Regions from separate parts of the Pseudomonas sp. GD03903 genome, predicted to be linked through region 1. Evidence: predicted binding sites of a transcription regulator. Region 1 holds the regulator's gene; each other region holds the start of a gene.
What was found. Region 1 encodes sigma-54, which starts transcription at its own class of promoters, with help from an activator protein. Its sites were predicted from a motif close to ANTGGCATNNANNTTGCTNT; they were not measured.
Positions count from the first base shown of each region.

Region 2: a site for sigma-54 is predicted at 6,473-6,492, ahead of flgB (flagellar basal body rod protein FlgB). Genes of this name have one in related genera too.
Region 3: a site for sigma-54 is predicted at 1,614-1,633, ahead of glnA (glutamate--ammonia ligase). Genes of this name have one in related genera too.
Region 4: a site for sigma-54 is predicted at 5,586-5,605, ahead of glnK (P-II family nitrogen regulator). Genes of this name have one in related genera too.

Region 1 covers NZ_JAOCBT010000010.1:92,884-100,552, forward strand. The annotation lists gene N5C91_RS17670 (KpsF/GutQ family sugar-phosphate isomerase) at 1-466, shown strand, start outside; gene N5C91_RS17675 (HAD family hydrolase) at 467-991, shown strand; gene lptC (LPS export ABC transporter periplasmic protein LptC) at 1,000-1,572, shown strand; gene lptA (lipopolysaccharide transport periplasmic protein LptA) at 1,559-2,095, shown strand; gene lptB (LPS export ABC transporter ATP-binding protein) at 2,095-2,820, shown strand; gene N5C91_RS17695 (RNA polymerase factor sigma-54) at 3,076-4,578, shown strand; gene raiA (ribosome-associated translation inhibitor RaiA) at 4,657-4,965, shown strand; gene ptsN (PTS IIA-like nitrogen regulatory protein PtsN) at 4,975-5,442, shown strand; gene rapZ (RNase adapter RapZ) at 5,445-6,302, shown strand; gene N5C91_RS17715 (HPr family phosphocarrier protein) at 6,337-6,609, shown strand; gene N5C91_RS17720 (ZIP family metal transporter) at 6,626-7,525, opposite strand; gene N5C91_RS17725 (superoxide dismutase) at 7,542-7,669, opposite strand, start outside.
Region 2 covers NZ_JAOCBT010000015.1:117,764-125,432, reverse strand. The annotation lists gene N5C91_RS21985 (MFS transporter) at 239-1,579, shown strand; gene N5C91_RS21980 (flagellar brake protein) at 1,623-2,372, opposite strand; gene flgN (flagellar export chaperone FlgN) at 2,489-2,950, opposite strand; gene flgM (flagellar biosynthesis anti-sigma factor FlgM) at 2,995-3,306, opposite strand; gene flgA (flagellar basal body P-ring formation chaperone FlgA) at 3,449-4,138, opposite strand; gene N5C91_RS21960 (chemotaxis protein CheV) at 4,275-5,213, shown strand; gene cheR (protein-glutamate O-methyltransferase CheR) at 5,336-6,157, shown strand; gene flgB (flagellar basal body rod protein FlgB) at 6,532-6,939, shown strand; gene flgC (flagellar basal body rod protein FlgC) at 6,945-7,391, shown strand; gene flgD (flagellar hook assembly protein FlgD) at 7,411-7,669, shown strand, end outside.
Region 3 covers NZ_JAOCBT010000001.1:295,641-303,309, reverse strand. The annotation lists gene thiI (tRNA uracil 4-sulfurtransferase ThiI) at 1-1,399, opposite strand, end outside; gene glnA (glutamate--ammonia ligase) at 1,732-3,141, shown strand; gene N5C91_RS01375 (mechanosensitive ion channel domain-containing protein) at 3,405-5,612, opposite strand; gene N5C91_RS01370 (DUF4124 domain-containing protein) at 5,807-6,355, shown strand; gene N5C91_RS01365 (DUF4124 domain-containing protein) at 6,358-6,948, shown strand; gene glnL (nitrogen regulation protein NR(II)) at 7,155-7,669, shown strand, end outside.
Region 4 covers NZ_JAOCBT010000001.1:74,883-82,551, reverse strand. The annotation lists gene dapF (diaminopimelate epimerase) at 1-175, shown strand, start outside; gene N5C91_RS00405 (DUF484 family protein) at 187-888, shown strand; gene xerC (tyrosine recombinase XerC) at 974-1,879, shown strand; gene N5C91_RS00395 (HAD family hydrolase) at 1,876-2,568, shown strand; gene sutA (transcriptional regulator SutA) at 2,740-3,072, opposite strand; gene N5C91_RS00385 (secondary thiamine-phosphate synthase enzyme YjbQ) at 3,151-3,576, opposite strand; gene N5C91_RS00380 (ammonium transporter) at 3,683-5,017, opposite strand; gene glnK (P-II family nitrogen regulator) at 5,059-5,397, opposite strand; gene N5C91_RS00370 (accessory factor UbiK family protein) at 5,801-6,073, shown strand; gene N5C91_RS00365 (YifB family Mg chelatase-like AAA ATPase) at 6,113-7,603, shown strand; gene N5C91_RS00360 (RidA family protein) at 7,600-7,669, opposite strand, start outside.

The DNA of each region.
Region 1 (7,669 bases):
CATCGCCCTGCTGGAAGCCCGCGGCTTCACCGCGGAGGACTTCGCTTTCTCGCATCCGGGCGGCGCACTGGGCCGTCGATTGTTGCTGAAAGTGGAAAACATCATGCACGTGGGTGAAGCATTGCCGCAGGTTTCCCCCGGCACTTCGCTCAGCGGCGCCCTGCTGGAAATGACCCGCAAGGGCCTGGGCATGACCGTCATCCTCGGCGAAGACGGCAAGCTCGCCGGCGTGTTCACCGACGGCGACCTGCGCCGCACCCTGGACAAGGGCCTGGACGTGCGCCAGGTGACCATCGACCAGGTGATGACGGTGCACGGCAAGACCGCCCGCCCGGACATGCTCGCCGCCGAAGCCCTGAAGATCATGGACGACCACAAGATCAACGTTCTGGTGGTGGTCGACGACAAGGATCATCCGGTCGGCGTACTGCACGTCCACGACCTGACCCGCGCAGGAGTCATCTGAATGACTGCCGACCTGCTGCAACGCGCGAAAGCGGTCCGCCTGGCGGTGTTCGACGTCGATGGCGTGCTCACCGACGGCAAACTCTACTTCCTGCCCGACGGTGGCGAGTTCAAGACCTTCAATACCCTGGACGGCCAGGGCATCAAGATGCTGATGAATTCCGGCGTGCGCACGGCAATCATTACCGGCCGCTCGAGCCCGGTGGTCGAGCGCCGAGCGAAGAACCTGGGTATCAATCATCTGTTCCAGGGCCGCGAAGACAAGCTGGTCGCCCTCGACGAGTTGCTCGCCGAACTGGGTCTAGGCTATGAAGAAGTCGCGTATCTGGGCGACGATCTGCCCGATCTGCCGGCCATCCGCCGCGCCGGTCTGGGCATGGCTGTCGCCAGCGGCGACGCCTTCGTGCGCCAGCATGCCGACGGCGTAACCCAGGCCCGTGGCGGTGAAGGCGCCGCCCGCGAGTTCTGCGAACTGATCCTGCGCGCCCAGGGCAACCTCGAAGCTGCCCAGAACGCGTACCTCTAGAGCCGAACATGCCCAAGACACTCCAACAGAAGCTGTTGCTCGCCCTGATCGCCATCCTGCTGATCGCCCTCGGCTATTACTGGAACGTGCGCCTGGACTTCAACGAGCGGCAACTCAAGTCGCAGACCAGCGACGCTGTCGACTTCTACGTGGTGAATGCCAAGAGCATTCAATACCGCGCCGACGGTTCCCTCGCCTACGAGATGACCGCCGACAAACTCGAACACCTGAAAGCAACCGACGTGACCCTGGTCACCACGCCCGACCTCTTCTTCCACCGGGAGAACGAGCCTCAGCCGTGGCATGTCCAGAGCGTTCGCGCCGAAGTGGCCCCCGAAGGCAAGCAGGTCGAGCTGATCGACGACGTGCGCGTTTCGCGCACTGACGCGCAGCAACGCACGCTCCTGCTCAACACCTCGCGCATGACGGTGTTCCCAGACAAGGACTATGCGCAGACTGACCAGCCCGTGAAGATCACCGAACCCAACGGTGTGACCACGGCAGTTGGCATGAAAGCGTATCTGAAAGACAGCCGGATGCTCCTGCTGTCCAACGTAAGAGGTCAGCATGAGGCTCGTTAACACCCTCCCCCTTCTCTTCAGCCTCGCCGCCGCCATCGGCAGCTCTGCCGCCTGGGCTCTTCCCACCGACCGGGAACAGCCGATCCGCGTTCAGGCCGACAGCGCCGAACTGGATGACAAGCAGGGCGTGGCCGTGTATCGCGGCGACGTGGTGGTAACCCAGGGCAGCATGAAGCTGACTGGCAATACCGTTACGCTCAAGCAGAACAAGGACGGCGAAATCGAAGTCGTCACCTCGGTCGGCAAGCCCGCCTACTTCGAGCAGAAGCCGGCTCCGGACAAGCAGATCACCCAGGCCTACGGCCTGACGATCCAGTACTTCGTCTCGCAGAACCGGGTCGTGCTGATCGACCAGGCCAAGGTCATCCAGGAAGGCAACACCTTCGAAGGCGAGAAGATCGTCTATGACACCCAGCGCCAGATCGTCAACGCAGGCCGCGCCACCGGCTCCCAGGTGACCACACCGCGCCCGCGTATCGACATGGTCATCCAGCCCAAGAAAAAGCAGGATCAAGCGCAGTAATGGCTACGCTAACCGCCCAGCACCTCGCCAAGAGCTACAAGAGCCGGCAAGTCGTCCGCGATGTCAGCATGAGCATCGAAAGCGGGCAGATCGTCGGCCTGCTCGGCCCCAACGGAGCGGGCAAGACCACCTGCTTCTACATGATCGTCGGCCTGGTCCGCGCCGATCAGGGTGTCGTGCGCATCGACGAGCAGGACGTCACTCACCTGCCCATGCACGGCCGTGCGCGCGCCGGCATCGGCTACCTGCCGCAGGAAGCCTCGATCTTCCGCAAGCTGTCAGTGGCGGACAACATCGGTGCGATCCTCGAGACCCGCGCCGACCTCGACCGCGCCGGCCGCCAGGAAGCCCTGGAAGGCCTGCTTGAGGAGTTCCATATCCACCACATCCGCGACAACCTCGGCATGAGTCTGTCCGGCGGTGAGCGCCGCCGCGTGGAAATCGCCCGCGCACTGGCCAGTTCGCCGAAATTCATCCTGCTGGACGAACCCTTCGCCGGCGTCGACCCGATCTCCGTGGGCGACATCAAGCAGATCATCCATCACCTCAAGGCCAAGGGCATCGGCGTACTGATCACCGACCACAACGTCCGCGAGACCCTGGACATCTGCGAAACGGCATACATCGTCAACGACGGTCAGCTGATCGCCGAAGGCAGCGCCGAGAGCATCCTCGCCAACGATCTGGTGAAGGAAGTCTACCTGGGCCACGAGTTCCGCCTCTAAAGCCCTTCGCCGCGACCAACCGGGGCGCCGCAGCCCCCATATTCTCCCTGCGCGTGGTGCGGCTCGACGGCCGTTCCGCGCCGTATCCGGCTGCCCGGACCAGCCCGGCGCAACCGGGTTGTAACGAAAGGTCGACAGGCCCTAGGCAAAGCGTCCAAACTCAGGCATATAATTTGCTTCCTCGCGGCACCCCGGTGTCCGTAGTCGTGGATATGGCGCGCTTTGCGCCAGCGAACAAGGTGCCTAGTTCCAGCCATGAAACCATCGCTAGTCCTCAAGATGGGCCAGCAGCTGACGATGACTCCGCAGCTGCAACAGGCCATCCGACTGCTCCAGCTCTCCACGCTGGACCTCCAACAGGAAATCCAGGAAGCCCTGGAGTCCAACCCGATGCTGGAGCGCCAGGAAGAAGGCGAGGACTACGATAACAGCGACCCCATGGCGGACGGTGCCGAGTCGGGAGCCAACGGCGCCAGCAGCAACTCTCAGGACAATTTCCAGGAAAGCACCACGCCCAACGTCGACAGCCTCGACGAAGACCAGTGGGCCGAGCGCATCCCCAATGAACTGCCGGTCGACACCGCCTGGGAAGACATCTACCAGACCAGCGCCAGCAGCCTGCCCAGCAACGATGACGACGAGTGGGACTTCACCTCTCGCACCTCCGCCGGCGAGAGCCTGCAGAGCCACCTACTGTGGCAGCTCAACCTGGCCCCCATGTCCGATACCGACCGCCTGATCGCCCTGAGCATCATCGACGGCATCAACGACGACGGTTACCTCGAAGAATCCCTAGATGACATCCTCGCCTCCATCGACCCCGAACTGGGTCTGGAGATGGATGAAGTGGAAGTCGTACTGCGCCGTGTGCAGCAGCTCGAACCCGCCGGTGTCGGCGCGCGCAACCTGCGCGAATGCCTGCTGCTGCAACTGCGCCAGATGCCCACCAAGACCTACCTGCTCAGCGAAGCCATCCGCCTGGTCAGTGACCACCTGGACCTGCTCGGCAGCCGCGATTACAGCCAACTGATGCGCCGCATGAAGCTCAAGGAAGACGAGCTGCGCGAAACCATCGAGCTGATCCAGTCGCTGCACCCGCGCCCGGGCTCGCAGATCGAATCCGGCGAAGCGGAGTACGTGGTCCCGGATGTCATCGTGCGCAAACACAATGACCGCTGGCTGGTCGAACTGAACCAGGAAGCGGTCCCCCGCCTGCGCGTCAACTCGCAGTACGCAGGCCTGGTGCGCCGCGCCGACTCCAGCGCCGACAACACCTTCATGCGCAACCAGCTGCAGGAAGCACGCTGGTTCATCAAGAGCCTGCAGAGCCGCAACGAGACGCTGATGAAGGTCTCGACGCAGATCGTCGAGCACCAGCGCGGCTTCCTCGAATACGGCGAGGAAGCGATGAAACCACTGGTCCTGCACGACATCGCGGAAGCCGTGGGCATGCACGAATCGACCATCTCTCGCGTCACCACGCAGAAATTCATGCACACGCCGCGCGGCATCTTCGAGCTGAAATATTTCTTCTCAAGTCACGTCAGCACCTCCGAAGGCGGCGAATGCTCGTCCACCGCGATCCGCGCCATCATCAAGAAACTGGTCGCGGCGGAAAGTCCGAAAAAGCCATTGAGTGACAGCAAGATCGCTGGTTTACTGGAGGCACAGGGCATTCAAGTGGCACGTCGTACCGTCGCCAAGTACCGGGAGTCCCTAGGGATCTCTCCCTCGAGCGAGCGCAAGCGGCTGGTGTGACGTTGATCCACGCCAAGGTGTTCCGGCGGCAGGCCTCATAACCTGCCACTTACACACGGGCAACAAGGAGAAAGCGGTATGCAAGTCAACATCAGTGGACATCAACTGGATGTGACCGACGCCCTGCGCGACTATGTCGGCGAGAAACTTGGCCGACTGGAGCGCCACTTCGACAAGATCACCAATGTTCAGGTCATCATGGAGGTCGAGAAGCTGAAGCAGAAAATTGAAGCCACCCTCCACATCGCCGGTGGCGAAGTGGTGGCCTGCGCCGAACATGAAGACATGTACGCGGCCATCGACCTGCTCACCGACAAGCTCGACCGCCAACTGATCAAGCACAAGGAAAAATACCTCGAACGCCAGCAAGGTGTTGGTGTTCGTTAACCCCTCTCTATGATCCGACTTGAGCAAATCCTGACCCCCGGCCGTTCCCTCGTGAACGTGCCGGGCGGCAGCAAGAAACGTGTCCTCGAACAAATCGCCAACCTGGTGGCTCGCGAGCTGCCGGGTTTCGATTCCCAAGACATCTTCGACAGCCTGGTGGCCCGGGAACGCCTGGGCTCCACCGGCTTCGGCAATGGCATCGCCATTCCGCATTGCCGCCTCCCCGGCTGCCAGTCGCCCATCAGTGCCATCCTGCACCTTGACCACCCGGTAGATTTTGACGCCCTCGACGGCGCGCCGGTTGACCTGGTGTTCGTGCTGCTGGTGCCTGAAGCAGCCACCGAGGAGCACCTGGAACTGCTTCGGCAGATCGCTTCCATGCTCGACCGCTCCGACGTCCGCGACCGCCTGCGTCACGCCGCCAACGGCGAGGACCTGTACCGGATCGTCGTGGATTTCCAGAACAACGGGCACTGAGCATGCGCCTGATCATCATCAGTGGGAGATCCGGCTCGGGCAAGAGCACCGCGCTCAACGTGCTCGAGGACAACGGCTTCTACTGCATCGACAACCTGCCGGCCAGCCTCCTGCCGGACCTGGCCCAGCGCGCGCTGCTGCATACCGAGCTGCTGCACCCCCAGGTCGCCGTCTCCATCGATGCGCGCAACCTGCCCAGCCAGTTGCAACGCTTCCCCGAGCTGCTGCAGGAGGCGCGTGAAAAGCACATCCAGTGCGATGTGCTGTACCTCGATGCCGATGATGAAACCCTGCTCAAACGTTTCTCCGAGACCCGTCGACGTCACCCGCTGACCACCGACACCCGCTCCCTGGCCGAGGCCATCAGCGACGAGTCGAACCTGCTGGCACCGATTGCCGATCTGGCGGACCTCAAGCTCAACACCACCAACCTGAACCTCTACCAGCTGCGCGACGTGCTCAAGCTGCGCCTGCTGAACAAGCCCGAACTGGGCACCGCCTTCCTGGTCGAATCCTTCGGCTTCAAGCGCGGCATGCCGGTGGACGCGGACCTGGTGTTCGACGTGCGCTGCCTGCCCAACCCGTACTGGAAGCCCGAGTTGCGCGACCACACCGGGCTGGAAACGGAAGTCCAGGAGTACCTGGCGGCGCAACCGGATGTCGAGGAGATGTACCAGGATATTCTCGCCTACCTGAACAAATGGCTGCCGCGCTTTGCCGCGAGCAACCGGGCCTATGTGACCATCGCCATCGGCTGCACTGGCGGCCAGCACCGCTCGACCTATATTGCCGAGCGCATTGGTCAGGCCCTCAAGGAAACCCTCACCAACGTACAGATTCGCCACCGCGACCTGAGCTAAGCAGCGACAGACAACAAAAGGACAGCCCCTCGCGATGCCCGCCCTCGAAGTCACCATCATCAACAAACTTGGCCTGCACGCACGTGCGGCTGCCAAATTCGTCGGCGTTGCAGGGCGATTCCCCTGCCAGGTTCGCGTAGGTCGCAACCCGGAGAGCACAGTGGACGGCAAGAGCATCATGGCGGTAATGATGCTCGCCGCCGGCAAGGGCACCAATCTGCACCTCGCTGCCGAAGGCGAGCAGGAAGACGAAGCGCTCAAGGCGCTGGTCGAGCTGATCAACAACTACTTCGACGAAGGCGAGTGACGCGCCGGGCCTTCGATCAGCCCAGCGACGTATCCAGCACCATCATCAGACAGAAGCCGATGATCAGCCCCTGTGTGGCCTGCGCCGCATGCCCGCGACGCTGGGACTCGGGAATGATCTCGCGCACCACCACATAGAGCATCGCCCCCGCCGCCGCGGCCAGCCCCCAGGGCAGGAACATTCGCGAAATCCCGATCAGCCAGGCGCAGAGCACGGCGAACAGCGGCTCGACCAGCCCGGAAGCAGCCCCCGCCAACGCCGCCTTGCCGCGAGACACACCCGCCCCTGCCAGTACCAGCGCAATGGCCAACCCCTCGGGTACGTCCTGCAGGGCTATGCCCAGCGCCAAGCCGCTGGCGCCCTGCACCTCCCCGCCAGCCGCAACGCCTACGGCCATGCCTTCGGGAATGTTGTGCAGGACAATGGCGGCGACGAACAGCAGGATGCGTGCGGGCACCTTGCCTTCGGCCGCCCCCTGAATGTTCGCTTGCGCGTCTTCGAGCACCCGACCGAACACCGCCAGGCCGAATGCGCCCAGCGCCAGGCCGAGGCTGACCAGCAGTGACGCCAACCAGGTCGGCCGGCCGGAAACTTCGGCGGCTTCCAGTGCAGGCAACAGCAGCGAGAAGGCGGTAGCGGCCAGCATCACCCCGGCGCCAAAGCCGAGCATCGCATCGGCGATACGCGCCGGCATGCTACGTACCAGCAGCACGGGAAGCGCGCCCAGAGCGGTGCCGAGCGCGCAGAGCATGCCGCCGTGCAGGGCCAGGTACATGGGTGCAGACAGCGACAGCCTTGCCAGCAGCATCAGATGCTGCGCCACCAGCACGCCGCCCCCCAGGACGATGCCCAGCCCCAGTAGCCAGCGCAGATTGCGCCCACCGCTTTCACGCAAGCTCTGGACGATCAGGCGCATCGCAGGTCCACCGCTTTCATCCCTGCCCTCGTGCCTGCAACGCCTGCCGGTAGCGGCGCAGTACTTCCGGCCAGGCCACGACGTTGTAGAAAGCTGCAATGTATTCCGGCCGGCGATTCTGGTAGCGCAGGTAGTACGCATGCT
Region 2 (7,669 bases), on a different contig from region 1:
GCTGCACCGAAAACCGGTGCAGCTGTGATCGGCAGACATCTCCATGCGATCCTCAAGCCATCCTCGTTCATCCCGCCGGTATCCTTCGAACTGACCTGCTTCACTGCGCGCGACGCTCGCTATTCCGGGCCCGGCAGGGCTCTCGACGCGCCCATTGGCAGCCTCTAATGTGTCACGGCAAGTCCCGCTTTCCGCTGCCCGGACATTGTGCCGGGGTTGTCCTGGACCAGGAGGTCCAATGCTTCGGATCGTCACTGCCTTCCGCGCTCTGTACTTCGCCGCCGTCATGCTCCTGACCGGTTCCGGTCTGCTCAGTACCTACCTCGCCTTGCGCCTGGGCGCGGAAAAGGTCGATGGGCTGTGGATCGGCGCCATGATGGCCGCCTACTACCTCGGCCTGGTGCTGGGCGGCAAGATCGGCCACCGGCTGATCGCCCGCGTCGGCCATATCCGCGCCTACGTCGCCTGTGGCGGCCTGGTCACCGCTGCCGTGCTGGGCATCGGCCTGCTGCCGTGGATCGGCTTCTGGCTGGTGCTGCGGGTTGCCATCGGCCTGGGCATGATGTGCCAGTACATGGTCATCGAGAGCTGGCTCAACGAACAGGCCGAGGCGCGCCAGCGCGGGCTGGTGTTTGCCGGCTACATGGTCGCCTCGTACCTGGGGCTGGTGCTCGGCCAGTTGGTGCTGGTGGTGCACCCCGGCCTGGGACCGGAGCTGCCGATGCTGATCGCGCTGTGCTTCGCGCTGTCGCTGATCCCGGTGGCGATCACCCACAAGGTCCACCCCGCGCCGCTGCGTCCGGCGCCGCTGGAGCCGCGCTTCTTCATCCAGCGGGTGCCGCAGTCGCTGACCACGGTGCTGGTGTCCGGGCTGGTGGTTGGTTCGTTCTATGGCCTGGCGCCGCTCTATGCGGTGGGGCAAGGCCTGAGCACCGAGGAGATCGGCCTGTTCATGGGCGGCTGCATCTTTGCCGGGCTGGTGGTGCAGTGGCCGCTGGGCTGGCTCTCGGACCGCATCGACCGCGCCGTGCTGATCCGCAACGCGGCGATCCTGCTGCTGGTGGTGGCTCTGCCGCTGGCTCTGTTGCCGCTGCTGCCGGTGCCGCCGCTGAGCCTGGCGCTGCTGCTGCCGATGGGCTTCCTGGTGTGCCTGGTGCAGTTCACCCTTTATCCCCTGGCGGTGGCCTTCTCCAACGACCACGTCGAGGGTGAGCGGCGCGTCTCGCTCACGGCGATGCTGCTGGTGACCTTCGGTGTCGGTGCCTGTATCGGCCCGCTGGCGGCCGGTGCGCTGATGAAGGCCTTCGGCGCCAACATGCTCTACGCGTTCGTCTGCGCCTGCTCGCTGATCCTGATCTGGCGCGTGCGCCCGGAGAAGGTCAGTGGTGTGCACCGGGTCGACGAGGCACCGGTCAAGCACGTCGCCACGCCAGACAGCCTGGCTTCCTCGCCGCTGTCCGCCGCCCTCGACCCACGGGTCGACGAAGCCGCCGTGGAAGAGCAGATGAAGGGCAACGACAGCAGTGCGCCGGTGCCCGAGGCGGCAACCGAAGCAGAGGAAGAAAGCCGGCCCGCCTGAGGCCGCAAGGCGAGGGCGGCAAGGGGTTGCCGCCCCGGATGGGCTAGAACAGCTCGTCCTTCTCGAAGCGCCGGGCTTCGCGCTGCAACTGGTAGACGAAACGCTCGATGTTGCGCTGCGCCAGGCCGCTCATCTGGTGGAAGCGCACGCCGGCGAAGCTGTAGCCGACCTTGTCCTCGAAATGCACGTGGCGCAGTTCGACTTCCATGGTCAGGGCGCCGAAGGGCAGGCGCGCGGTGAATTCCTCGTAGATCTGCCCGGGCTGCAGGCGCTCGGCGGCGTTGCCTTCCAGGCGGATCTTGCAGCCGGTGGCGGAGATATCGATGAGGTTGCCCTTGAGCGGCGACTTCAGTTTGCTGCCGCCGATTTCCACGGCTACCGGTTGGCCCTGGCCCACGGGGGCGCGGAAGGCGTTGCGGCGCTGGTGATAGAGCATCTCGGCCGGCACTGGCAGCCAGTAGCAGCGCGCGCCGTCGATTTCGGAGAAGAAGGCGTTCTGGGTGTTTTCCCAGGCGATGCGCACGCCTTCATGGAAGGCTTCGATACGGAATTGCTCGCCGTTCTGCAGGAAGCGTTCGCCATCGTTGGGGATCAGTTCGTCGAGGGCGACGATGTTGCGTTCCCGGTTGACCTCGACGACGAAGCTCTGGAAGCGCTGGCTGCGACCTTCGAAGGTGACTACCAGGGGATCGTGACTGTCCATCAGCATTTTCAGGCTGGCGTGGATCTCCACCGGAGCTTTCAACACCTTCGGTGGTTGAGGGCCATTTTCCTCGGCGAACAGATTGGACACGGTCCGCGGGTCTCCATTGTGTTTGTTATGAGTCTTGCACGGGGCAGGGCAGGTGATGGCATTTTGCCCTAGGGCGTGCGCTCAGACCAGCGCTGCCTGTCTGCAAACGGTGGCAGTCAGGCCTGGCTGAGCGGGCGCTGGCGGCTGCTCTGGGTCGAGCCGCCACGGCGGTCGTAGAGGTTGGGAGTATCCTGCCCACGCAGGATATCGAGCAGACGCCCGGTGCTGGCCTGGCCGGCGCGGATGATCTTGCCGTTGCGCTGGTTGGCTTCCTGGCACTGGTCGAGGAGGGCGGCCAGTTGGTCGCCGCGCGCCAGCAGTTCGCCGTTGCCTTGGGCCTGGGCGAGCTGGGCGAGACCCTCGCGGTCGATGCTCACGCCGGCCTGCTGGAGCGCCAGGCTGCGTTCGCGACCATTGCGCTCGAGCTGCTGGAGCAGCGGCAGCTTGCGATCGAGCAGCTTCTGCAGCTGGGCCAGGTCGCGCACCTGCAGCGCCTGGAACTCGTCGTCGATCAGCTGCAGCAGCGCACTGGCTGCTTCGATGTCGCCATTGATCAGGGAAAGCAGGGCGTCAGACATCTTGGGCTCGGCGTTCTACGAGGGTGGTCCAGCGTGAGTCGGACTCAGCGCTGGGATTCGAAATCGAGCAGCTTGCCGGCCACCCGCTGGCTGTCGACCTGATAGCTGCCGTCAGCGATGGCCGCCTTGATGCGAGCCACTTTCTCATTGTCGACCACGGGCTGGTCCTTCAGTTGATCGCTCACTTTCTGCAGCTGCTGCGCGGTATCGCTGAGCTGCACCGTTTCGCCGCTCTTGGCCGGGGCGTTGACGGAGGACTCGGCGGCGGCTTCGCTGCGACCGCTCTGGGCGGCACCGCTACGGCCAGTGGTGGCTGGCGTAGTGGCCGGGTTCAGCCGGTTGAAGTCGATAACCATGTTGGAAACCTCTGGAGGTATTGGACGCTTGCCAAGCTTTTCGGCCGTCCGCTGGAAAACTTTAGGCCGAAATTTCGTGCGCCCGAACACAAATTACGCAGCCCTGCCTTCATCATGCCAGAAATGGCTGCAAACCGCAGGGCTACAGGGTGACTTCGACGGTCCCCGGCTCGATCACCCGAGCCTTGACGATACGCTGCGAGCGCAGGTTGCGCACGCGGATCTGCTCGCCAGGAACGCCATCGGACAACGCCTCGCCGGGCATCAGTACATTGATCGCGCTGGTGCGGGCACGGATCACCACCTGCTCGCCCTTGCGCACGGCCGCCGCCTGCTCGAGGAAGATCGGCGCCAGTACCTGGTCGTTGACTGTCGCACGCTTGAGCTTCTGCCCCAGCGCCCGTTCGGGGTCGGTCAGGTAGCCCTGGGTCAGCGGCCCGACGTCGCGCTCGACGACGCTGATGTCGGCGGCCTCGATCACATGGTCGCGCTTGAGCGGCTGGGTGGTGACGACAATCTGACGGTACAGCTTGACCGTAGCCGGCACGAACACCGTCCAGGGTGAGCTGCCGTCGCAGCGTACTCGCACGGTGACCCGACCAACGGGCTGTGCCGGGCTTTCCAGCGCCTGCGTCAGGTCTTTGTCGCACTGCGCCAGGCGCAGGCGGGGGTCGATGCGTGCGACTTCGATCTCGTAGCGTGCGTCTATGCCGGAAGTCTGCAGATAATCTTCCACCTTGAACTCAAGAAAGCCCTGGGTGGAGCCGATAAGGATTTCAGGCGCAGTGAAGCCTTCCGCCCCAGCCGGGGAGAGGGTCAGCGCACCCGTCATGCCGAGCAGCGCAGCCACCAGGGCGCGCGCGGGTCTCAGCTGTCGGAAAAATGTCGTTGCCTGTTTCATGCAACGATCCAAGCAATGGTCATGCCGCCTTCGTGAGTCGGGCGGCGTTGCGTGCACAGGAGGCTCAATGGCCGGAGTCATGGATTCGGTCAACCAGCGTACGCAGCTGGTTGGCCAGAATCGTCTCGAACTGCTGCTGTTCCGCTTGAACGGCAGCCAGCTGTACGGGATCAACGTGTTCAAGGTGAAAGAGGTGCTGCAGTGCCCGCGCCTGACCGTGATGCCCAAGTCCAGCCAGGTGGTGCGCGGGGTGGCGAACATCCGCGGCGGCACCATTCCGATCCTCGATCTGGCGCTGGCCACGGGGCGGCATGCCCTGCGGGACGTCGCCAACAGCTTCGTGATCATCACCGAGTACAACACCAAGGTGCAGGGTTTCCTGGTGCACTCGGTGGAGCGCATCGTCAACATGAACTGGGAGTCGATCCATCCGCCACCCAAGGGGACCGGCCGCGATCACTACCTGACGGCGGTGACGCGGGTGGACAACCAGCTGGTGGAAATCATCGACGTGGAGAAAATCCTCGCCGAAGTGGCGCCGACCTCGGAGGACATCTCCGACGGCGTGCTGGATGCCGAGACCCAGGCCCGTGCGGTGAGCAAGCGCGTGCTGGTGGTGGACGACTCCTCGGTGGCGCGCAAGCAGCTGGTGCGTTGCCTGGAGACCGTCGGCGTGGAAGTGCTGGCGCTCAACGACGGCCGCCAGGCGTTGGATTACCTGCGCCAGATGGTGGAAGCCGGCGGGCATCCGGGCAGCGATCTGTTGATGGTGATCTCGGATATCGAGATGCCGGAAATGGACGGCTACACGCTCACGGCGGAAATCCGTCACGACCCGCGCATGCAGGATCTGCACATTCTCCTGCATACTTCGTTGTCCGGGGTGTTCAACCAGGCGATGGTGAGAAAGGTCGGCGCTGACGACTTCCTTGCCAAGTTCCGTCCTGATGACCTGGCGGCCCGCGTGTCGGACCGCATCAAGGCAGTGGACGGTGCGACCGCCTGATCCGGCGTGACGAGATGCGGGTGGCGCCGGTGCCGCCCGCATCGTCTATGGTTTTTTGAGCACCGGTCAGGCAGTTGTCGTCGTGTTTGCCGGCAGCCGTCCACGAGCAAAGAGGCTTATCTGTGACATCCACCAATTCTGAATTCGAGCTGTTCCGGGATTTCCTGGAGAAGACCTGCGGCATCCTCCTGGGCGCCAACAAGCAGTACCTGGTCTCCAGCCGCTTGAACAAGTTGATGGAGCAGCAGGGCATCAAGTCCCTGGGCGAGCTGGTACAGAAGATCCAGATGCGCAGCCAGTTGCGCGAGCAGGTGGTCGACGCCATGACCACCAACGAGACCCTGTGGTTTCGCGATACCTACCCCTTCGAGGTGCTGAAGAACCGCGTACTGCCGGAGATGATCAAGGCCGCGCCCGGCCAGCGCCTGCGCATCTGGTCGGCGGCCTGTTCCTCGGGGCAGGAGCCTTATTCGCTGTCGATGGCCATCGACGAGTTCGAACGCACCAACCTCGGCCAGTTGAAGGCGGGCGTGCAGATCGTCGCCACCGACCTGTCCGGCTCGATGCTCAGCGCCTGCAAGGCTGGCGAGTACGACAGCCTGGCGATCGGCCGCGGCCTGTCGCAGGAGCGCCTGGCGCGCTACTTCGACCAGAAGACGCCGGGGCGCTGGACGGTGAAGCCGGCGATCAAGAGCCGCGTGGAGTTCCGCGCGCTGAACCTGCTGGATAGCTACGCCACGCTGGGCAAGTTCGACATGGTGTTCTGCCGCAACGTGCTGATCTATTTCTCGGCCGAGGTGAAGCGCGACATCCTCCTGCGCATCCATGCCACGCTCAAGCCCGGCGGCTACCTGTTCCTCGGCGCATCCGAGGCGCTCAACGCGCTGCCGGACCACTACCAGATGGTCCAGTGCAGCCCGGGGATCATCTACAAGGCCAAGTGATTGGCTGATGCCCCGCCTGTTCGGGCGGGGTTCCTGCGATTGCAATCACCCGATCGCGGACTCCGTCCGCTGATCGCCGCATGTCATCGACTTCGTGTGCTGTTTCTGTAGGAGCGAGCTTGCTCGCGAACGGACTGCGCAGCGTGGCGAGGTTCGCGAGCAAGCTCGCTCCTATAAATTGACCGGCAAGGAAGGGCGGCAAAGCTTGCCGCCTTGCCCTGAGCGGCAAGGAAGTTGGTTGCCGCTTGCCGCTGTTTGCCGCCCTTTGCCGCTCTCGATGTTCCCTCAAGCCTTTGAAAATAAAGGATATGCATATCTGGCACGCACCTTGCTGAAGTGTTCGCAAGCCCACACCGGCAAACAGGTTCGTGACCATGAGCATCAGCTTCGACAAAGCCCTCGGCATCCACCAGCAAGCACTGAGCTTCCGCTCCCAGCGCGCTGAAGTCCTGGCCAACAACCTGGCCAACGCCGACACGCCCAACTACAAGGCGCGCGACCTGGATTTCGCCTCGGTGCTGGCGGCCCAGTCGGACAAGATGAAGAACGGCACCTTCAGCGCCACCCTGACCAACGCGCATCACATTGCCGCCGACGGTTTCGGCATGGGTGACGAGTCGCTCAAGTACCGCAATCCGACCCAGCCGTCGATCGACCAGAACACCGTCGATGAACAGATCGAACAGTCCAACTATGCGGAGAACTCCGTGCAGTTCCAGGCCTCGTTCACCTTCCTCAACAGCAAGTTCAAAGGGCTGATGAACGCCCTGCGCGGGGAGTAATCGCCATGTCGCTCGCCAGTGTCTTCAACATCGCCGGTACCGGGATGAGTGCCCAGACCACCCGTCTGAACACCACCGCCTCGAACATCGCCAACGCCGAGACGGTGTCGTCCAGCGTCGACCAGACCTACCGTGCCCGCCATCCGGTATTCGCCACCATGTTCCAGCAGGCACAGGGCGGCGGCGACCAGGGCTCGCTGTTCGGCGAGACCGACCAGGCCGGTTCCGGTGTGCAGGTGCTGGGTGTGGTGGAAGACAAGAGTTCGCTGGTGCCGCGTTACGAGCCCAACCACCCGGCCGCCGACAAGGATGGCTACGTCTATTACCCGAACGTCAACGTGGTGGAGGAGATGGCCGACATGATCTCCGCCAGCCGCTCGTTCCAGACCAACGCGGAAATGATGAACACCGCCAAGCAGATGATGCAGAAGGTCCTGACCCTGGGTCAGTAAGCGCTGAGGAAAGAGCACGATGAGCATCGACAACAGTGGCATCAACGGCTCCAGCTCGGTTCTGGACCAGTATGCGATCAACAAGGACAGCAGCAGTAGCGGCACGACTGGCAAGAGCAGTCTGGGCAAGGACGAGTTCCTCAAGCTACTGGTCGCGCAGATGAACAACCAGGACCCGATGTCGCCCCAGGAAAACGGCGAGTTCATCGCCCAGCTGGCGCAGTTCAGCACCGTGGAAGGCATCCAGTCGCTGAACACCAGCATGGACAGCGTGCTCT
Region 3 (7,669 bases), on a different contig from region 1:
CGTGCAGGCGACTCATCACGCCCTTGTCGCAATACAGGAGGTACTGGCGGTTGGGGTCCAGTTCCTTGAATTTGCTGTTGATCGCATAGAACGGCATGGACAGGACTTCGATGCCCTCGATGGCCAGCGGTTCATCTTCCTGGGCATCCGGGTGACGGATGTCCACGACGATCTGGCCGGCCAGCACTTCATCGACCATTTCCACCGAGAGGTCCTTGCCCAGTTCGTCGATCACCCGATCGACTGTCATCTGGGTGGAGCGCTCCAGGGCGCGGTCGAGCACGGCCATGTCGAACTTGGTTTCTTCGTAATCGACGCGGTGCGGCTTGGCCTGGGTGGTCGGGTTCACCGAGATCACGCCGCAGTACTCGGGCATGTGCTTGGCGAACTCGGCAGTGCCGATCTGCGTCGCGGTGTCGATGATGTCCTGCTTGTGGCTGACGATCAGCGGGCGAAGGACCAGGGTATCGGTCACCCGGTCGATCACCGAGAGGTTCGGCAGCGTCTGGCTGGAAACCTGGGAGATCGCCTCGCCGGTCACCAGAGCGTCGATCTCCAGGCGCTCGGCCACGCGGCTGGCGGCGCGCAGCATCATGCGCTTCAGGGTCACGCCCATGTAGCTGTCGTCGACCTTGGTGAGAATCTCGCCGACCACTTCCTCGAAGGGCACGCTGACGAACAGCACGCGCTGGGAGCTGCCGTACTTCTTCCACAGGTAGTGCGCGACTTCCATCACACCCAGTTCGTGGGCACGGCCGCCGAGGTTGAAGAACACGAAGTGGCTGATCATGCCGCGGCGCATCATCTGGTAGGCCGCCACGGTGGAGTCGAAGCCGCCGGACATCAGCACCAGCACCTGTTCCAGCGCACCCAGCGGGTAGCCGCCGAGGCCATCGTGCTGGGCGTGGATCACGTAGAGGCGGTCATGGCGGATTTCCACGCGCACTTCCACTTCCGGGTTCTTCAGCGAGACGCCCGCCGCGCCGCAATGCTGGCGCAGGCCGCCGCCGACGTAACGCTCCACATCTATAGAGGTGAAGGGGTGCTTGCCGGCGCGCTTGCAGCGCATGGAGAAGACCTTGCCCGGCAGCTTGTCGCCGAAGTGCGCCTTGCACTTCTCGAGGATGTCGTCGAAGTCGCCCAGCGGATATTCGTGCACTTCGAGGAAATGGCCGATGCCCGGCGTGCAGGTCAGGCGCTCGATCATCTCGCGCAGGACCTTGGCGTCAGTGACCCTGGTCTCGACCTCGAGGTTGTCCCACTCGCCTTCGACCAGCAGCTCGGGGTCGAGGTCGCGGAGCACCGTGCGAATGTTCTTCGCCAGCTGGCGGATGAAGCGCTTGCGCACCGGCCGGCTCTTGATGGTGATTTCCTGGAAGACCTTGACGATGAGTTTCATGCGAATCGGGCGATTGCCATGGGACTGAAAAAAAGGGGCGGAATTATATCCGAAATTGCTCAAGACTTGAGCAGAAATCGGAGACTTTCTTTTTGGTGCACCAAAATGGACTCATGCACCATGATAGAGCACCAAAGCGGTGCACTATTATCGCGCAATTCTCCGTAACACTCGCCACAGCCCGTGATTTCTGGGCTTCTGCCCATTTACGGGCACTGGCACGCAACTTGCTCTCTTGTGAGGCAGGTTGCCCTGGCGGAGTATTCCGGCCGGCATCACCCGATACTGGGGCACAAAAAAGCTCCCAGCTCTAATCCCTCCTGGAGGACAGCATGTCGTACAAGTCGCAACAACTGATCAAAGATCATGACGTGAAGTGGGTTGACCTGCGCTTCACCGATACCAAAGGCAAGCAGCAGCACGTCACCATGCCCGCCCGCGACGCGCTGGACGACGAGTTCTTCGAAGCCGGCAAGATGTTCGATGGTTCCTCCATCGAAGGCTGGAAGGGCATCGAAGCCTCCGACATGATCCTGCTCCCGGACGACAGCACCGCCGTGCTCGACCCGTTCACCGAAGAGCCGACCCTGATCATCGTTTGCGACATCATCGAGCCGAGCACCATGCAAGGCTACGAGCGCGACCCGCGCAACATCGCCAAGCGCGCCGAGGAATACCTGAAGTCCACCGGTATCGGTGACACCGTATTCGTTGGTCCGGAGCCGGAGTTCTTCATCTTCGACGAAGTGAAGTTCAAGTCCGACATCTCCGGCTCGATGTTCAAGATCTTCTCCGAGCAGGCTTCCTGGAATACCGACGCCGACATCGAGACCGGCAACAAGGGTCACCGTCCGGGCGTGAAAGGCGGCTACTTCCCGGTACCGCCGGTCGACCACGACCACGAAATCCGTACCGCCATGTGCAACGCCCTGGAAGAAATGGGCCTGGTCGTGGAAGTTCACCACCACGAAGTGGCCACCGCTGGCCAGAACGAGATCGGTGTGAAGTTCAACACCCTCGTTGCCAAGGCTGACGAAGTCCAGACCCTGAAGTACTGCGTGCACAACGTTGCCGACGCCTACGGCAAGACCGTGACCTTCATGCCGAAGCCGCTGTACGGCGACAACGGCTCGGGTATGCACGTGCACATGTCCATCTCCAAGGATGGCAAGAACACCTTCGCTGGCGAAGGTTATGCCGGACTGTCCGACACCGCCCTGTACTTCATCGGCGGCATCATCAAGCACGGCAAGGCGCTGAACGGCTTCACCAACCCGGCGACCAACTCCTACAAGCGTCTGGTTCCGGGCTTCGAAGCTCCGGTCATGCTGGCCTACTCGGCCCGTAACCGTTCCGCCTCGATCCGTATCCCGTACGTTTCCAGCCCGAAAGCCCGCCGCATCGAAGCGCGCTTCCCGGACCCGGCTGCCAACCCCTACCTGTGCTTCGCCGCGCTGCTGATGGCGGGCCTGGACGGCATCCAGAACAAGATCCACCCCGGCGATGCCGCCGACAAGAACCTGTACGACCTGCCGCCGGAAGAGGCGAAGGAAATCCCGCAGGTTTGCGGCAGCCTGAAAGAGGCGCTGGAAGAACTCGACAAGGGCCGTGCGTTCCTGACCAAGGGCGGCGTGTTCACCGACGAGTTCATCGATGCCTACATCGAGCTGAAGTCGGAAGAAGAAATCAAGGTGCGCACCTTCGTGCACCCGCTGGAATACGACCTGTACTACAGCGTCTGATCCACGAATACCTATAAATAGCGACAGCATTAAGGCCTCCTTCGGGAGGCCTTTTTTATGGGCTGGAGAAACCGCTGGCGCCTGTGCCTGTGCCTGTGCCTGTGCCTGTGCCTGTGCCTGTGCCTGTGCCTGTGCCTGTGCCTGTGCCTGTGCCTGTGCCTGTGCCTGTGCCTGTAGGAGCGAGCTTGCTCGCGAATCGCACAGCACCGGAGCCAGCGGATAACTCATTCGCGAGCAAGCTCGCTCCTACAGGAAGGCCGGTTTCAGATCCCACCGTCCGCCGGCACGCCGTGCTCCTCGTCGTCCTCGCGGCGCGACTTGCGCATGCGTGAGAGCTGCACGTTCAGGCGCGGCATCGACAGTTCCAGGCCGGCCTTGTCGAGCTTCTGCCGCAGGCGCAGGTTGAACGCGCGCTGCACTTCCCACTGGCGGATCGGCGCCGTCTTGAAGCGGAAACGCAGGATCGCCTGGCCGGCGTCGAAGCTTTCGATACCCTGGATTTCCAGCGGCGACCAGATGGCGCGGTTGATCGTGCGGTCGGTGCGCAGCTCGCCGGAGACTTCCTTGACCAGCGCCAGCGCATCGTCGATCGGCATGCTGGCCGGCACCGGCCAGCGGAACATGGCGTAGCCGAACTGCCGCGAGTAGTTCTTGATGCTCTTGATCTCGCTGAACGGAATGGTGTGCACCACGCCGTCGAGGTCGCGCAGACGCACTGTGCGGATGGTCAGGCCCTCCACCGTGCCAAGGTGGCCGCCCACATCGACGTAGTCGTCGATCGACAGCGAGTCCTCGATGATGATGAACAGGCCGGTGATCAAATCGGCCACCAGCGACTGCGCGCCGAAACCGATGGCCAGGCCGATCACACCGGCACCGGCGAGCAGCGGCGTGACGTTCATGCCCATGTTGGCCAGGGCGACGATCAGCGCGATCACCGCAATGGTCACGAACAGCACGTTGCGGATCAGCGGCAGCATGGTCAGCGCACGGGCGTTGGCGCTCTTCTTGCCGCCCAGGCCGAGACTGTGCTGCACGGCAGTGTCGGTGAGAATCCAGACCAGCCAGGCGACCAGCAGGGTGGTGCCGAAGCTGAACAGCTTGAGGCTGATCTGCGAGCCGTCGCCTTCGGCGAAGCGGATCAGCGACATGCCCCAGACGCGCAGGCCGATCTCCAGGAAGAACAGCAGGCTGGCGATGTGCAGCAGCGTATAGCCGAAGCTCTGCAACTGTTCGATATACGGCGCGTGACGCCGCGCCCCCCGCCGGGCCGAGCGCTGGTGCGCGCGGCGGATCAGGCCGTTGACGGTCATTGCCACCACCGCCACGGCGGCGCAGACCAGGGCACGACGCAAGGCGTAGCTGCTGTCGCCGGCGGTGACGATGGTGGCGAACAGCGAGATGCCCACCAGCACCAGCACCGGCAGGAACCAGATCGAGCCGATCAGCTCCACCAGATCGCTCAAGCCCCGGCGCTTCAAGCGGCGTTCAAGCGGCTGGTTGCGGATCAGGTGGGCGATCGGCCGGCGGAACTGCAGGACGAACAGCGCGGTGAGCAGCGCCGCGCAGATGTTCGCCACGGAGCCGACGAACAGCGAGATGTTCTGCCCCAGGCTCTCGATGACGCGCGGGTCGTGCATCACTTCGCCCAGCGCGGCGAGGCTGCCGATCAGCCAGAGCGGGCGGAAGGCGCGACGCCTCAGGATGTCCAGCGCACGCATGCGGTGCGGGCCGCTGAGCAACGACAGGGAGATCACGCACAGGGCGGAGAACAGCGTGCCGCACACCAGGGTATAGGCGATCACCATCGCCACCAGCTTGCCCAGCGAGCTGGGCAGCACGACGGACAGGTAGACGGTGATCAGGAAGGCGACCAGCCAGGGCCCCAGCTTGCGCAGGGCGAACAGCAGCAGGTCGCGGGTCTTGGGGTGCTGCGGCAGTTCGTCCTCCAGGCCAAAACGCTTGCGCATGCGCCCGGCGATCCAGCGCAGACCGAGGGCGACGCAGGCCCAGATAAGGATGACCAGGGCGAAGTCGAGGATCATTCCGGGCCACTCGGCCAGCGACGGCGTGCGCGCATCCAGCTCGTAGCCGGCGCCCTGGAACAGGTCGGCCCAGCGCACCATCGGGCTGTTGGCCCCTTCGAACTGTTTCTCGAGGCTGCCCAGGGTGTCGCCGATCAGCCCCAGGACGCCGCCCTGCTCCTCCGCCCCCTTCTGCGTCGCGTCGCGCAATTGCTTGAGCTTCTTCAGCAGGTCGGCCCGCTGCTGATCGTTCTCCAGGGTCTTGATCACCTGGTTCAGCGATTGCTCCAGCTGGGCGTCGCTGACCTTGCTCTCGCCACTGCCCGTCACCCCGGCCAGCGGCCCGGGAAGCGCCGCCAGCGCAGGCCCGGCGACGGACAAGCCGAGGCCCAGGCAGCACAGCAGCAGCCACTGACGAAGCAGGTAACGAATCAGACTCACAGGCATACCCCACCACGATGGAAAATCACACTCGCCCGCATCATACAGACGCTGGCGCCAGGCTCGGACCCGTCCTGCACAGGAAAGGTCCCCGCACGAGCAGCAGCGCACAACGCACGGCGCCCTGCTGAAAGACAATAGGCAACTTGCCAGCTGCCGTCGGCAGTGCAAGGCTTGGCAGGACTATCCGGAGATTCGTCATGCGCCTGATCCTCACCGCCCTGCTGCTCGCCGCCGCATTGCCAGCCAGCGCGCAGATCTACAAATACACCGACGCCAACGGCAAAACCGTGTTCACCAACCAGCCGCCGACCAATGTCGATGCCAAGCCCGTGGAGTTGCCGCCGACCAATACCGTCGGCCCGCAGCAACCGGCCGCCGCCCCCGCCACCAGCGGCACGCAGAATCAGGCCGCCAAGGCCTACGCGATTCTCGCGCTGAGCAACCTGCCCGATGACGAATCGCTACGCCAGAACAACGGCACCTTTATCGTCAACGTCGTCGTGCAGCCAGCCCTGGCGCCGGACCATCAGCTGCAGCTGGTGCTCGACGGCCAGCCCTATGGCGACCCGACCAGCAGCACCGGTATCGGCGTGCAGAACCTCGACCGTGGCGAGCACACCCTGGCAGTCCAGGTCCTGCAAGGTAGCCGCGTGATCCAGGCCAGTGCACCGGTGAGCTTCACCCTGCAGCGCATCAGCACCAACAGCCCGCAGCGCCCCAGGGTTCACCCCACGACGGGCGGCTGACGATGCGTAATCTACTGACTCTCTCACTGGCGCTCCTGTTGTCGGCACTGACCTGCCTGTCGGCCAGCGCCGAGGTCTACACCTACATCGACAAGGACGGCAATCGCGTCTTCACCGACCAGCCGCCGCGCGGCAACGCGCAAAAGCTCGACATGACCCCGCGCAACGATCCACAGAAATCGCCGCATGGCGTGCGCATGCCGCCGCCGCTCTATGCGCCGGCCACCCCGGCCCTGCCGCCGGGGCCTCCGGCCTACCAGTTGCTGCGCATCATCGTGCCGGAGCCCGATGCCACCGTACGCGCCAATGACGGCGCACTGATCGTTTCCGCCACCAGCGACCCGGCCCTGCTGCCCGGCCACCTCTACCGCCTGCTGCTCGATGGCAAACCCGTCGGCGAGCCCGGCCGCAGCCCGGTATTCCCGCTGGACAACATCGAGCGTGGCACCCACCTGCTGTCGGTGGAGATCGTCGACACCCTCGGCCGCACCATCGAGCAGACACCCAGCCAGCCCTTCCACATGTTCCGCGTTTCGGTGGCCGACTCGGCCGACCTCGACGCCTCCCAAGCGCTAACCGCCGCCGGCCGCTGACCCGGCGTACGGCCAGGCACAAATGCACCATTACGGTGCATATGCCTGCACCACTTTCTATACTCTCCCCATTTCGGGTCATTCCCCCTGACCGGATCAGCCTCGTGCGCACCGCAAATCAGCGCAACCGGCCGAAATACGCGTCTTTTCAGGGCCTGGTTTGTTTTTTGCATTTTCCCGCACAGTCTTGGGACATCTCTTACGCCATGCCTACAGAAACCCAGCTCCGCCTGTTGCTCGACAACCTCACCACGGCGGTGATCCTGCTCAATGCCGAGCTGCGCCTGGAGTACATGAACCCGGCGGCGGAGATGCTGCTGGCGGTCAGTGGCCAGCGCAGCCACGGGCAGTTCATCAGCGAGCTGTTCACCGAGTCCCCCGAAGCGCTGCAGTCGCTGCGCCAGGCGGTGGAGGAGGCACACCCGTTCACCAAGCGCGAAGCGACGCTGACCTCGCTGACCGGCCAGACCATCACCGTGGACTACGCGGTGACGCCGATCCTCGACCGCCGCAACACCCTGCTGCTGCTGGAGGTCCACCCGCGCGACCGACTGCTGCGGATCACCAAGGAGGAGGCGCAGCTGTCCAAGCAGGAAACCACCAAGCTACTGGTGCGCGGCCTGGCCCACGAGATCAAGAACCCGCTCGGCGGCATTCGCGGTGCGGCGCAACTGCTCTCCCGCGAGCTGCCGGACGAATCGTTGAAGGACTACACCAACGT
Region 4 (7,669 bases), on a different contig from region 1:
CGGCACCGGCGCCTGCGCTGCGGCAGTCGCCGGCATTCGCCAGGGCTGGCTGCAATCGCCGGTACAGATCGAGCTTCCCGGCGGACGGTTGTCCATCGAGTGGGCAGGACCGGGTGAGCCCGTTATGATGACCGGGCCCGCGGTGCGGGTGTTCGAAGGCCAGGTACGTCTATAACCGGGACGCTTATGACCGATACTCCGCAGGACCCCACCGTTACGCTCGAAGCCGAACAGGTCGCCGACTATCTTCGCCGGCATCCTGAATTCTTCGTCGATCATGACGAGCTGATCCCGGAGATGCGCATTCCGCACCAGCCGGGCGATGCCGTGTCGCTGGTGGAGCGCCAGGTGCGCCTGCTGCGCGAACGCAACATCGAGATGCGCCATCGGCTGTCGCAGCTGATGGACGTGGCTCGCGACAACGACCGCCTGTTCGACAAGACCCGCCGCCTGGTGCTCGACCTGCTCGACGCCACCAGCCTGGAGGAAATTGTCAGCACGGTGGAAGACAGCCTGCGCCACGAATTCCTCGTGCCCTACGTCAGCCTGATCCTGTTCAGCGACAATAACCTGCCAGTGGGTCGCTCGGTGAGCAGTGCCGAAGCGCACCAGGCTATCGGCGGCCTGCTGTCCGGCGGCAAGACCGTCTGCGGTGTGCTGCGCCCCCACGAACTGGCCTTCCTGTTCTGCGACAGCGAACGCGAGCAGGTCGGCTCCGCCGCCGTGGTACCGCTGACCTTCCAGGGACTGCACGGCGTGCTGGCAATCGGCAGCCCCGATCCGCAGCACTACAAGAGCTCGCTGGGCACCCTGTTCCTCGGCTACGTCGCCGAAGTCCTCGCGCGCACCCTGCCGCGCTTCGCCACGCCACTACGCTCGGTACGCTGAGAGCGGCGGCAAGCTGCAGGCTTCAAGCGGCAGGCGGCCGAGTGCTTTTTCCTGAAGCCTGCGACCTGCAGCCTGGAGCCTTGCGTTGACACTTGAAGCCGACATCGAAGCCTATCTGGAACACCTGCGCAGTGAGCGCCAGGTCTCCGTGCACACGCTCGACGGCTACCGCCGCGACCTGGCGCGCCTCGCTGCGCTGTGCGAGAAGTCCTCGATCCACGAATGGTCGGCGCTGCAAGTACGCGACCTGCGCCTGTTCGTCGCCCGACTGCACCAACAGGGCCTCGCCAGCCGCAGCCTGGCACGCCTGCTCTCGGCCACCCGCGGCCTGTACCAGTACCTGATCCGCGAAGGCCGCTGCCGGCACGACCCCGCCGACGGTCTCGCCGCGCCCAAGGGCGCGCGCAAGCTACCGCGCACGCTGGATACCGACCGCACCGCACAACTGCTCGACGGCGGCGTCGAGGATGACTTCATCGCCCGCCGCGACCAGGCGCTGCTGGAACTGTTCTATTCCTCGGGCCTGCGCCTGTCCGAGCTGGTCGGCCTCGACCTCGAGTGGCTGGACCTCAAGGACGGCCTGGTGCGCGTGCACGGCAAGGGCAACAAGGTCCGTGAACTGCCGGTCGGCCGCGCCGCGCGGCAGGCCATCGAGGCCTGGCTGCCACTGCGTGCCACGGTTTCGCCGCAGGACAACGCCGTGTTCATCGGCCGCAGCGGCAAGCGCCTGACACCCCGCGCCATCCAGTTGCGCGTGCGCGAAGCTGGCGTACGCGAGCTGGGCCAGCACCTGCATCCGCACATGCTGCGGCACTCCTTTGCCAGCCATATGCTCGAATCCTCCCAGGACCTGCGCGCGGTGCAGGAGCTGCTCGGCCACGCCGACATCGCCACCACGCAGATCTACACCCACCTGGATTTCCAACACCTCGCCACGGTCTATGACCAGGCGCACCCTCGGGCACGCCGTAAACCCGGAGCAGAAGAATGAGTATCCGTCTGGTCACCTTCGACCTCGATGACACACTGTGGGACGTCGCCCCGGTGATGAACAGCGCCGAAGCCACCCTGCGCGACTGGCTGGCGGTCAATGCCGCGCAACTGGGCCCGGTGCCCATCGAGCACCTGTGGGCGATCCGCTCGCGACTGATGGAGCAGGACCCGATGCTCAGGCACCGGCTCAGCGAGCTGCGCCGGCGCATCCTGTTCCACGCGCTGCTCGACGCGGGTTATCCACAGGCCGAAGCCAGCGATCTGGCGGAAGCCGGCTTCCAGACCTTCCTCCACGCGCGGCACCAGGTAGCACTGTTCCCCGAGGTACATCCAACCCTGGAGCAACTGGCCAATCGCTTCATCCTCGGCGTACTCACCAACGGCAATGCCGATGTGCGCCGCCTGGGCCTGGCCGATTACTTCCAGTTCGCCTTGTGCGCGGAAGAGCTCGGCGTCGGCAAACCCGATCCGCATCCCTTCCAGGAAGCGCTCAAGCGCGGTGGCGTAGCGGCAGAAAACGCCGTGCACATCGGCGACCACCCCAGCGATGACATCGCTGGCGCGCGCCGCGCAGGCATGAAGGCGATCTGGTTCAATCCGGCGCGCAAGCAATGGGACGGCGAAGAGGCGCCCAGCGCGATCATCCACAACCTCTCCGAACTGCCAACGATTCTGGCGAAGCTCTGACGGCTATTCGTAGGAGCGAGCTTGCTCGCGAACCAGGGCTCCCGGCTACCGCTGGATCCAGGCGATTCGCGAGCAAGCTCGCTCGTACAGCACGGCACGCGCAATAATCGGACATGAAAAAGCCCCGCCGCTCCTCACGGAACGACGGGGCTTTTCACGTCGCGTCAGATATCAGATAGGGCGGCTGCCGTATTTGCTATCCGGCTTCTTGGGCGGGTCGGCCACAACGTTCGGCTCGATCTCCTGCACCTTGCCACCACGAGTGAGGAATTCCTCCATCGCGCGAGCCAGTGCATCACGATCCTTCTGCTTGGCTTCGACCGAGGGCAGTTCCTCTTCTTCCGCAGCGGCCTTGGCTTTCTTGCCACCGCCCTTGGAAGAAGGGGCTTCATCCCCATCGCTGCTGTCTGCTTCGGCGTCGCCGTCGTCGGCTGCGGCGAGCTCCTCGCCATCATCCTCGTCAGCGCCGTCCAGCTCGTCCTGTTCCAGTTCTTCGTCGCTCATTGTTCAACCTCTGTGGTGCTGCAAAGCACGTTAGTTATAGCCCAGCTGCGCGCTTTGACGAACGCCGCCGGAAAAAATTCATACAAGCTCGCCCTGCCAGGTCGCCACTATCCTGCGCGGGCCGCCGTGGTCACGGTGCTCGCCCAGATAGATACCCTGCCAGGTGCCCATTGCCAAGCCTCCCTGCTGTATCGGCAGCGTCAGCTGACAGCCCAGCAGGCTCGACTTGAAATGCGCCGGAAGGTCATCCGGACCTTCGTAGTCATGTTCATAGCCGCTCTCGCCCTGTGGCACCAGGCGATTGAAGAATCGCTCGAAGTCGCGGCGCACCGAAGGGTCGGCATTTTCATTCAGCGTCAGCGAGGCAGAGGTGTGCTGCAGCAGCAAGTGCAGCAGGCCTACCCGGCACTGCGAGAGCTCCGGCAGGGCAGCCAGGATCTCGTCGGTGACCAGGTGGAATCCTCGCGGGCGAGGGCGCAGGGTGATGGACTTCTGCTGCCACATGGCGGGCACTTCTCCGTCGCTAACGGTGATGCGCGCGCATTCTAGCGTGCTGATCGAAAAAGCAAAGGGCGCCCGAGGGCGCCCTTCGTCGAACTTGCGCGAACCCTTACAGGTTGTAGCCGCGTTCGTTGTGCAGGGAGAGGTCCAGACCCACGGTTTCCTCTTCCTCGGTAACGCGCAGGCCCATGACCAGGTCCAGGACCTTGAGGATCACGAAGCTGACGATACCGGTGTAGACGATGGTGAAGGCCACGCCCTTGAACTGGGTGAACAGCTGCGCGCCGATGTCGGTCACGGTGCCGAAGCCGCCCAGGGCCGGCGCTGCAAACACGCCGGTGAGCAGGGCGCCGACGATACCGCCGACCGCATGCACGCCGAAGGCGTCCAGGGAGTCGTCGTAGCCCACGGCACGCTTGAGGCTGGTGGCGGCGAAGAAGCAGATCACGCCGGCAGCCAGGCCGATCACGATGGCGCCCATCGGGCCGCAGGTACCGGCGGCCGGGGTGACGGCCACCAGGCCGGCAACCACACCCGAGGCGATGCCCAGGGCGCTCGGCTTACCGTGGGTGATCCACTCGGCGAACATCCAGCCCAGTGCAGCGGCAGCGGTGGCGATCTGGGTAACCAGCATGGCCATGCCGGCAGTGCCGTTGGCGGCGGCGGCGGAACCGGCGTTGAAGCCGAACCAGCCCACCCACAGCAGAGCCGCGCCGATCAGGGTGTAGCCCAGGTTGTGCGGCGCCATGGCAGCGGTCGGGTAGCCCTTGCGCTTGCCCAGCACGATGCACGCTACCAGGCCGGCGATACCGGCGTTGATGTGCACCACGGTGCCGCCGGCGAAGTCCAGCACGCCCCAGTCCCACAGCAGGCCGCCGTCGCCGCTCCAGACCATGTGGGCGATCGGTGCGTAGACCAGGGTGAACCACAGCGCGGTGAAGATCAGCATGGCGGAGAACTTCATGCGCTCGGCGAAGGCGCCGACGATCAGGGCCGGGGTGATGATCGCGAAGGTCATCTGGAACATCACGAAGATGCTTTCCGGGAACAGCGCCGCGGCGGAGGTCAGGCCGGTGCTGGTCAGGCCGCTGAGGAAGGCCTTGTCGAAGCCGCCGACGAAGGAGGCGAAGTTGACCACGCCCTTCTCCATGCCAACGGTATCGAAGGCCAGGCTGTAGCCGTAGACGACCCAGAGAATGCTGATCAGCGCGGTGATTGCGAAGCACTGCATCATGATCGACAGGACGTTCTTGGCGCGCACCATGCCGCCGTAGAACAGGGCCAGGCCGGGAATGGTCATCAGCAGTACCAGCGCACTGGAAATCAGCATCCAGGCGGTGTCACCGCTGTTCAGGACGGGGGCCGCAGCCTCGTCAGCCAAGGCCAGACCGGGCATTGCGAGGGGCAATAGGGCGCCTAGCCCTGCGTATTTGCGCAGAGTCATTGTTGTTTCTCCTGGGGCGTGGGGTTCGGTGTGGGCTTGGCTTAGATCGCGTCGGTGCCGGTTTCGCCGGTACGGATACGAATCGCCTGTTCCAGATTTACGACAAAGATCTTGCCGTCACCGATCTTCCCGGTGTTGGCGGCCTTGGTGATGGCTTCGATAACACGATCCAGCTGGTCATCGGCGATGGCGACGTCGATCTTCACCTTCGGCAGGAAATCGACAACGTATTCCGCGCCACGGTACAGCTCGGTGTGGCCCTTCTGCCGGCCGAAGCCTTTGACTTCGGTCACAGTGATGCCCTGCACGCCGATCTCGGACAGCGACTCACGAACGTCGTCCAGCTTGAACGGCTTGATGATGGCTGTGACTAGCTTCATGTAACTCTCTCCCGTGTTTTGGTGGACCCGCCCCAGGAAGAACGAACCCGGAGACAAGTCTAAGCGCAGTGTCTGGCTTTTGTAATGCGCCGGCCGCCCTACCTCAGCACTCCGACTGCCTTGATCGAAGCGATCCACCGCCTCGCCTGCCGCACCGGAACTGCATCGGTGCACGCCATGTATGCCCCAAAGCATGAAGCTTGCCAGTTCGTGAAAATGCCCATGGCATCAGGCACTTGGCCGGAAACCGGGGTTTCTGGCGAAACGCCAGCGCCGCTCTGGCGCACCGAAAGCGCGCACGCCGAACGGGCACACTGCTCAAAAAGCGTGCAACCCCGCACGCCGCAGCCGGCGCCGGCTGCGTGATAGACTGCGCTCTGATTCAATCCGGAACCCATGAACCATGCTGCCGCCCAAAGCCTTCCTCGATGCCATCAGCCAACAAGCCGGACGCCTGTTCGGTGGCGAATCGCCCCTGCCGAAGGCCGAGCTGGAAGCCCAGTTCAAGGTTCTGATGCAGAGCGCCTTCAGCAAGCTCGACCTGGTCAGCCGCGACGAATTCGACAGCCAGATGGTCGTCCTCGCCCGTACCCGCGCGCGCCTCGAGGCGCTGGAAGCCAAGGTCGCGGAAATGGAAGCCAAGCTCTCGCCGCCCGCCGCCGAACCCGCCGAGTAATCCCCTCCTGGCGGGCGGCATGCGATCCAGGAGTGATCCATGTCCCTCGCCATCGTCCATAGCCGCGCCCAGGTCGGCGTGGAAGCGCCCGGTGTCACCGTCGAGGCGCACCTCGCCAATGGCCTGCCTTCGCTGACCCTCGTCGGCCTGCCCGAAGGCGCCGTCAAGGAGAGCAAGGACCGCGTCCGCAGCGCCCTGCTCAACGCCGGCTTCGATTTTCCGAACAGAAGAATCACGCTGAATCTCGCCCCGGCCGACCTGCCGAAGGATGGCGGGCGCTTCGACCTGGCCATTGCCCTCGGCATCCTCGCGGCCAGTGGCCAACTGGCCGACGCTGCCGGGCTGGACGAGCTGGAATGCCTGGGCGAACTGGCGCTCTCCGGTACGCTGCGGCCGGTGCCTGGCGTGTTGCCTGCCGCCCTGGCCGCTCGCGCCGCCGGCCACGGCCTGGTGGTGCCTAAGGAGAACGCCGAGGAAGCCAGCCTCGCCAGTGGCCTCACCGTCTATGCCGTCAGCCACCTGCTCGAACTGGCCGCGCACTTCAATGGCCAGGAGCGCCTGCGCCCTTACCAGGCGAACGGTTTGATGCGGGTAACGCCGCCCTACCCCGACCTTTCGGAAGTCCAGGGCCAGGCCGCGGCCAAGCGCGCGCTACTGGTCGCCGCTGCAGGGGCGCACAACCTGCTGTTCAGCGGGCCGCCCGGCACCGGCAAGACACTGCTCGCCAGCCGCCTGCCCGGCCTGCTGCCACCGCTGGACGAGGACGAGGCGCTGCAGGTTGCGGCGATCCATTCCGTCGCCGGGCGCGGGCCGCTGACTCACTGGCCGCAGCGCCCCTTCAGGCAACCGCACCACACCGCTTCCGCGCCGGCGCTGGTCGGAGGTGGCAGCCGCCCGCAGCCGGGCGAGATCACCCTGGCGCACGAAGGCGTGCTGTTCCTCGACGAGCTGCCGGAGTTCGATCGCAAAGTCCTGGAAGTGCTGCGTGAACCATTGGAAGGCGGCGAAATCGTCATTGCCCGCGCCAACGGCCGTGTGCGCTTCCCGGCGCGCTTCCAGCTGGTGGCGGCGATGAACCCCTGCCCCTGTGGCTATCTCGGCGACCCCAGCGGCCGCTGCCGCTGTTCGCCGGAGCAGATCCAGCGCTACCGCGCCAAGCTCTCCGGGCCGCTGCTGGACCGAATCGACCTGCACCTCACCGTCAGCCGGGAAAGCACCAGTCTCGCGCCCAGCGGCCCGAGCACCAGCAGCGCGGAACTGGCCACTCAGGTCGCCGCCGCCCGCCAGCGCCAGCTCGCCCGCCAGGACTGCGCGAACGCCTTTCTGACATTGAAGAAAATGCACCAATATTGTGCATTGAGCCCGGAAGACCAGGCCTGGCTGGAAAAGGCCGGTGAACGCCTGAACCTGTCGCTGCGCGCCCTGCACCGGATTCTCAAGGTCGCCCGCACCCTTGCCGACCTGCAGCAGGAAGACCGCATTGCGCGCCCGCACCTGGCCGAAGCGCTGCAATACCGCGCAGGGCACTAACGAGCCAGATCCTCAGCAACAGCGAGGAGACTCAACTCGACCGTCGCATTCTTCGGTAGCTGATAG